3 regions of the Pantoea sp. X-Soil-TKNS-1279 genome follow, and region 1 is predicted to be linked to each of the others. Evidence: predicted binding sites of a transcription regulator. Region 1 holds the regulator's gene; each other region holds the start of a gene.
What was found. The regulator PhoB, encoded in region 1, activates phosphate uptake and scavenging genes when phosphate is short. The targets are predictions, from matches to a motif close to CTGTCATAAAACTGNCNNAT.

Region 1 (2,275 bases):
TCAATATCCAGCCACACCGCCAGGTCGCCCTCTTTTTCTTTGAGCAGCGCCAGTTGCCGTTCGATATCCGCCAGCGATCCTTTCAGCATCTGCATTGGCTGGAACAGCGGGATGGTCAGCGGCGTCACGGCATCAAGGCCGGTGCTGAACTCCAGCAGAAACACGCTCTTGTCGCGGCCCAACTCATCAAAGCTGAGTGGAATGGGCGAACCGCTGTAGCGAATATGATCGCTGTCAGCAATGCGTTGTGCTCGGTGAATATGGCCGAGTGCGATGTAATCCGCCGCAGGGAATGCCTGCGCCGGAAAGGCATCGAGGGTGCCGATGTAGATATCACGCACCGAGTCGCTTTTGGTTACGCCGACGGTGGTGAGATGGCCGGTGGCGATAATCGGCAGTTTGCCCCCGAGTGCTGCGCGCTGCGCCTCTGCGGCGGCAAAGCAGTGCTGATAATGTTGTTCGATGGCTTCCAGCAGCGACAGCTGTTTTTCCCGCCCGGACTGCCCGGCCTGGCTGCGCAAAATATCGCGCGGGCGCAGATAAGGGATGGCGCACAGCAGCGCGCCTGGCGTACCGTCGCGCTGCTTCAGGGTCAGCACCTGCTGCTCGCCCTGCGGCGTAGCGCTGGTGATCACCTGCGTGTTGAGGCAGGCAAGCAGTTCGCGTGATTCATTGAGCGTTGCCACCGAATCGTGGTTCCCTGCCAGAACGATCAACTGGCAGCGGCTGGCCTGCAACGCCACCACGAAGCGGTTAAACATTTCACGCGCATAGCTTGGCGGTGAGCCGGTATCAAACAGGTCACCGGCGATAATCAGCGCATCCACCTGATGCTGGTCAATCTGCTGGCGCAGCCAGTCGAGAAATGCCTGATGTTCAGCAGCGCGACTTTTGCTATAAAAGAACTGGCCCAGATGCCAGTCTGCCGTATGGATGATGCGCATGGATGCTCCCTGCCAGAAAAAGCGATGGGGAATTATAACGACTTCACCACGAAAGCAAAAAAAACGCCTCACGGCTGTCACATTTCTGTTTTTCCACTAAATTTCCAGGGTTGGGTTTTTCATAAAAGTGTCATAAAACTGACGCATAATGACGCCGCAAATCCCAGTGACAGCCGTCATATCAGCAGGAGTAATAATGGCTAAGCGCATTTTGGTTGTGGAAGACGAAGCTCCCATCCGTGAAATGTTATGTTTCGTGCTGGAACAGAACGATTACCAGCCGATTGAGGCGGAAGATTATGACAGCGCAGTAGGGAAGCTCATCGAACCCTGGCCGGATTTGATTTTGCTGGACTGGATGTTACCCGGCGGTAGCGGTATCCAGTTTATCAAGCACCTGAAACGTGAAGCCATGACGCGCGATATTCCGGTGATGATGCTGACGGCGCGTGGCGAAGAAGAAGATCGTGTACGCGGTCTGGAAGTGGGCGCTGACGATTACATCACCAAACCGTTCTCCCCGAAAGAGTTGATGGCGCGTATCAAAGCGGTGATGCGGCGTATTTCGCCGATGGCGGTGGAAGAGGTGATTGAGATGCAGGGACTGAGCCTCGACCCGTCATCACATCGCGTGATGTCCGAAGCCACGCCGCTGGAGATGGGACCGACTGAGTACAAATTGCTGCACTTCTTTATGACGCACCCGGAACGCGTTTACAGCCGCGAACAACTGCTGAACCATGTCTGGGGCACCAATGTGTATGTCGAAGATCGTACTGTCGATGTGCATATCCGTCGTTTACGTAAAGCGCTGGAGGTCTCCGGCCACGATCGCATGGTACAAACCGTACGCGGAACAGGGTATCGTTTCTCTGCTCGCTACTAAACGGAGTCTTTACCGTGCTGGAACGACTCTCCTGGAAGAGATTATTGACCGAACTGGTGCTGGTCTGTCTGCCGGCACTGATTTTAGGTCTGGTATTTGGCTATCTCCCCTGGCTGCTGCTGATCGCGGTCTTGGGTTTGCTGTTGTGGCATTTCTGGAACCTGATGCGACTCTCCCATTGGTTATGGGTTGATCGATCCATGACGCCGCCCGGTGGACGCGCCAGCTGGGAACCGCTGTTTTACGGGCTGTATCAAATGCAGTTGCGTAACCGTCGTCGTCGTCGCGAGCTGGGCAACCTGATCAAACGCTTTCGCAGCGGTGCGGAATCGCTGCCGGATGCGGTGGTGCTGACCACCGAAGAGGGTATCATTTTCTGGTGTAATGGCCTGGCGCAACAGCATCTCGGCCTGCGTTGGCCGGAAGACAATGGTCAGAACATCCT
Region 2 (2,275 bases), 1.3 Mb from region 1:
ACTTCCACCAGGCGCTTCGGCAAAATTTTCGCCAGGCTGTTTTTCAGGCTGAGATTCGGATGGGCGTCGCGCTGGATATTAATAAACCCATCCAGCGGCGTTGCCGGGGATAAATCCACCGTCACGAACTCGCCGGGCTGCCAGTAACTGGAGATTTGCAACACCGCCGGGCCAGATAAACCGCGATGGGTAAACAACAACGCCTCTTTAAATAAGGTGCCATCCTGCGCAGTGATGGTGGTGGGTAACGCCACGCCGGATAAGGTGTTCAATTGTTCCAGCAGCGGTTTATGCAGAGTAAAAGGCACCAGCGCAGCGCGCGTCGGGAACACTTTCAAACCAAACTGCTCCGCCACTTTATAACCGAACGGTGAAGCTCCCAGCCCCGGCATCGATAAGCCACCGCTGGCGATCACCAACTTCTCCGCCTGCACCGTCATGCCGTTCAGTTGCAGGGTGTAGCCTGCGTCGTCACGCTGCACGCTCAGCACTTCGCTGCGCAACCGGAGCGTCACCTGTCCGGCTTCACACTCGGCCAGCAGCATATCCACGATTTGCTGCGCCGAATCGTCACAGAACAACTGGCCCAGCGTTTTCTCGTGATATGCGATGCCGTGACGATTGACCAGATCGATAAAGTCCCACTGGGTATAGCGCGCCAGCGCAGATTTACAAAAGTGCGGGTTATGGGAGAGGTAGGCCGCAGGCTCGGTGTACATATTGGTGAAGTTGCAGCGCCCGCCGCCCGACATCAGAATTTTGCGGCCCGCTTTTTTGCCGTTATCAAGCAGCAGCACACGCAGGCCACGCTGTCCGGCCTGTGCAGCACAGAACATGCCCGCAGCACCCGCGCCAACAATGATAACGTCAAACTTTTCCACTGCTTTTTCTCACTTCACCCGAAAGGCGCTGATTGTAGTGTTCTGTCCTCTTTGACGCCAGCGTCAAAAAAATGCCGTAAATATGTCATATTGTAAATGACTCATATTTCGGCATTTTTCCCTTGTTTAGGCGTGTGACTGGCAACATTAAGACAAAAAAAGACTATATTTCCCTTTCCCATACAGCACGTTGTCGCGGATAATGCGCCGCGTTCATGTCCTCCAAAATGGCGTAACGTTTATGCTACATCTGTTTGCTGGTCTTGACCTGAGTACCGGCCTGTTATTGGTTCTTGCCCTGCTGTTTGTATTGTTTTACGAAGCAATCAACGGTTTCCACGACACAGCCAACGCGGTCGCGACAGTTATCTACACCCGTGCGATGCGGGCGCAGCTGGCGGTTGTGATGGCAGGTGTTTTCAACTTTTTCGGTGTTTTGCTGGGCGGTTTGAGCGTGGCCTATGCCATTGTTCATATGCTCCCCACCGATCTGCTATTAAATGTTGGTTCAGCTCACGGCCTGGCTATGGTGTTCTCCATGCTGCTGGCTGCGATTATCTGGAACCTCGGCACCTGGTATCTTGGCCTGCCGGCGTCCAGCTCCCATACCCTGATTGGTGCCATTATTGGTATCGGTCTGACCAATGCTCTGATGACCGGAACGTCGGTGGTTGATGCGCTCAACCTGCCAAAAGTTCTGAATATCTTCCTTTCCCTGATCCTGTCGCCGATTGTCGGTCTGGTGATTGCCGGTAGCCTGATTTTCCTGCTGCGCCGCTACTGGAGCAGCACCAAGAAACGCTCGCGTATTCATATGACGCCAGCCGATCGCGAGAAAATCGACGGCAAGAAAAAGCCGCCATTCTGGACGCGTATCGCCCTGATTGTTTCCGCCATTGGCGTAAGCTATTCACACGGTGCGAACGATGGTCAGAAAGGCATTGGCCTGATCATGCTGGTGCTGATTGGTGTCGCACCTGCGGGTTTCGTGGTCAACATGAATGCCTCCGGTTATGACATCACCCGTACCCGTGATGCCGTCAACCATCTGGAGCAGTACTACCAGCAGCACAGCGAAACCCTGACGCACATTGTGCAGATGGTGCCGCCTGCGGTGCCTGCGCCAGAAGAGTCCATCAATGGCCCGCATGAATTCCACTGCGATAGCGCCCGTGCGCTGCCAGCGATTCAGCGAGCTCAGGGCTTACTGAACAATCTGCAAAGCTACAGTGACCTGACACCAGACCAGCGCAGCCAGATGCGTCGTCTGCTGCTGTGTATCTCCGATACCGCCGATAAAGCGGCGAAGCTGCCGGAAACCAGCGCTGACGACCAGCGTTTCCTGAACAAGCTGAAAAGCGATCTGTTGGGAACCGTTGAGTATGCGCCGGTGT
Region 3 (2,275 bases), 1.9 Mb from region 1:
GCATGCATCGGCAACGACACTTCCGGGAAGTTAACAGCAGACAGGGTTGAACCGTTGTCAGAATACTTCGCCAACTTGCCAGAGACTTCCAGACCGATGTTTTCCTGCGCTTCCTGCGTCGAACCACCGATATGTGGCGTCAGAATCACGTTATCGAATTCACACAGCGGTGAATTGAACGGATCGCTGTTGGTCGCCGGCTCCACCGGGAACACGTCAATCGCCGCACCCGCCAGATGTTTGTTGGACAAGGCATCGCACAGCGCCGGAATATCAATCACCGTACCGCGTGCGGCGTTAATCAGCAGCGCACCTGGCTTCATCAGCGCCAGTTCAGCGGCACTGATCATATTCTGCGTTGATGGGGTTTCCGGTACGTGCAGGCTGACCACATCACTCATGTTGAGCAGGTCAGACAGGTGACGCACCTGTGTGGCGTTGCCCAGCGGCAGTTTGTTCTCGATATCGTAGAAAAACACATGCATGCCAAGGCTTTCCGCCAGCACACCGAGCTGCATACCGATGTGGCCATAGCCGATGATACCCAGCTTCTTGCCACGAGCTTCATAGGAACCCGCTGCAATTTTATTCCAGATACCGCGGTGCGCTTTGGCGTTCGCTTCCGGGATGCCACGCAGCATCAGCAGCATTTCACCAATCACCAGTTCGGCAACCGAACGGGTGTTGGAGAACGGGGCGTTAAACACCGGCACGCCACGTTTTGCTGCTGCATTCAGGTCAACCTGGTTGGTGCCGATACAGAAGCAGCCAACCGCAACCAGTTTTTCAGCCGCAGCGAAAATCTCTTCGGTCAGTTGGGTACGGGAACGGATACCAATGAAGTGTGCGTCACGAACGGAGGACTTCAGCGTCTCCGCATCCAGTGCACCTTTGTGGAATTCGATGTTGGTGTAACCTGCTGCGCGCAGGTTATCCAGCGCACTCTGATGGACACCTTCCACCAGCAGGAACTTAATCTTGTCTTTTTCCAGTGATAACTCTGCCATTTCCCGACCCTATTCAGAATTCAACGAGGGCTGCCATAAGCCAGCCTTCTGTCAAAATATCAAAAAATTCGTTTGCAGCAAGACAATCGATTGCCTCGACCTCAGCACGCGTCAGCGCTACGGCAGCACAATGCCGTACAAAATCGGGATATGCGTACAGAGCGAAGAATGAACCTGCTGTTGATGACTGTTTTGTGACATAAGTCACCGAATTTCAGCATACGAAGAAAAGATGTTTTGCGTATGGAAATAAGCGGCGCTGCAACAGCGCCGGACAGATCATTTGGTAATGGTTTTTACGCCATCAGCAGTGCCGATCAGCGCGACATCAGCGCCGCGTGCTGCAAAAAGCCCTACCGTCACCACACCAGGCAGCGCATTGATGGCTTTTTCCAGCGCGATCGGATCGAGGATGCGTAGATTGTGCACGTCGAGAATAATGTTGCCGTTATCGGTCACCACGTTCTGACGATATTCTGGCAGGCCGCCCAATTTCACCAGTTCACGCGCCACATAGGAACGCGCCATCGGGATCACTTCAACCGGCAGCGGAAAGTGGCCCAATACATCCACTTCTTTCGAGGCATCGGCAATACAGATAAATTTCTCAGCCACGGCGGAGACAATTTTCTCACGCGTCAGCGCCGCGCCGCCGCCTTTAATCATCTGCATCTGCGGATTGATCTCATCAGCACCGTCGACATATACCGAGAGCGAATCCACTTCATTGAGATCAAACACATGAATGCCGAGGGATTTCAGTTTCTGCGTTGAGGCTTCCGAGCTGGAAACTGCGCCCTCAATTTGATGCTTAATCGAACCTAACGCATCAATAAAATGAGCAGCGGTCGAACCGGTGCCAACGCCAACAATGGTGCCCGGCTGCACATATTGCAGTGCTGCCCAACCTACCGCTTTTTTCAGTTCATCCTGGGTCATGGTATGTTTAAAACCTGTGCGACAACGAGGTGCGCGTAGTATAAAACAAGGCGGCGTAAAAAAGCGCGGCTGTTAAAGGCTTTGTAACTCAGTGCACAAAAACCATCTTTTGATTTTTTGTGGCATAGTACCCTCCATCCTGAACGAGAGAGAACAACAATGAAACGCCCGGATTATCGAACGCTTCAGGCGCTGGATGCTGTGATTCGTGAACGCGGCTTTGAGCGCGCCGCGCAAAAACTTTGTATTACGCAGTCTGCGGTGTCGCAGCGTATTAAACAGCTGGAAAATTTATTCGGTCAGCCACTGCTGGTGCGTACTGTACCGCC

Region 2: the regulator PhoB is predicted to act here: its motif matches at 953-972, upstream of pitA (inorganic phosphate transporter PitA).
Region 3: the regulator PhoB is predicted to act here: its motif matches at 1,189-1,208, upstream of serA (phosphoglycerate dehydrogenase).

Annotation. Positions count from the first base shown of each region.
Region 1 is NZ_AP035948.1:1,072,994-1,075,268, forward strand. Features, by position in the region: gene sbcD (exonuclease subunit SbcD) at 1-944, opposite strand, end outside; gene phoB (phosphate response regulator transcription factor PhoB) at 1,141-1,830, shown strand; gene phoR (phosphate regulon sensor histidine kinase PhoR) at 1,845-2,275, shown strand, end outside.
Region 2 is NZ_AP035948.1:4,073,013-4,075,287, forward strand. Features, by position in the region: gene AC6I8N_RS19100 (BaiN/RdsA family NAD(P)/FAD-dependent oxidoreductase) at 1-881, opposite strand, end outside; gene pitA (inorganic phosphate transporter PitA) at 1,123-2,275, shown strand, end outside.
Region 3 is NZ_AP035948.1:3,499,721-3,501,995, forward strand. Features, by position in the region: gene serA (phosphoglycerate dehydrogenase) at 1-1,007, opposite strand, end outside; gene rpiA (ribose-5-phosphate isomerase RpiA) at 1,287-1,946, opposite strand; gene AC6I8N_RS16355 (LysR family transcriptional regulator ArgP) at 2,106-2,275, shown strand, end outside.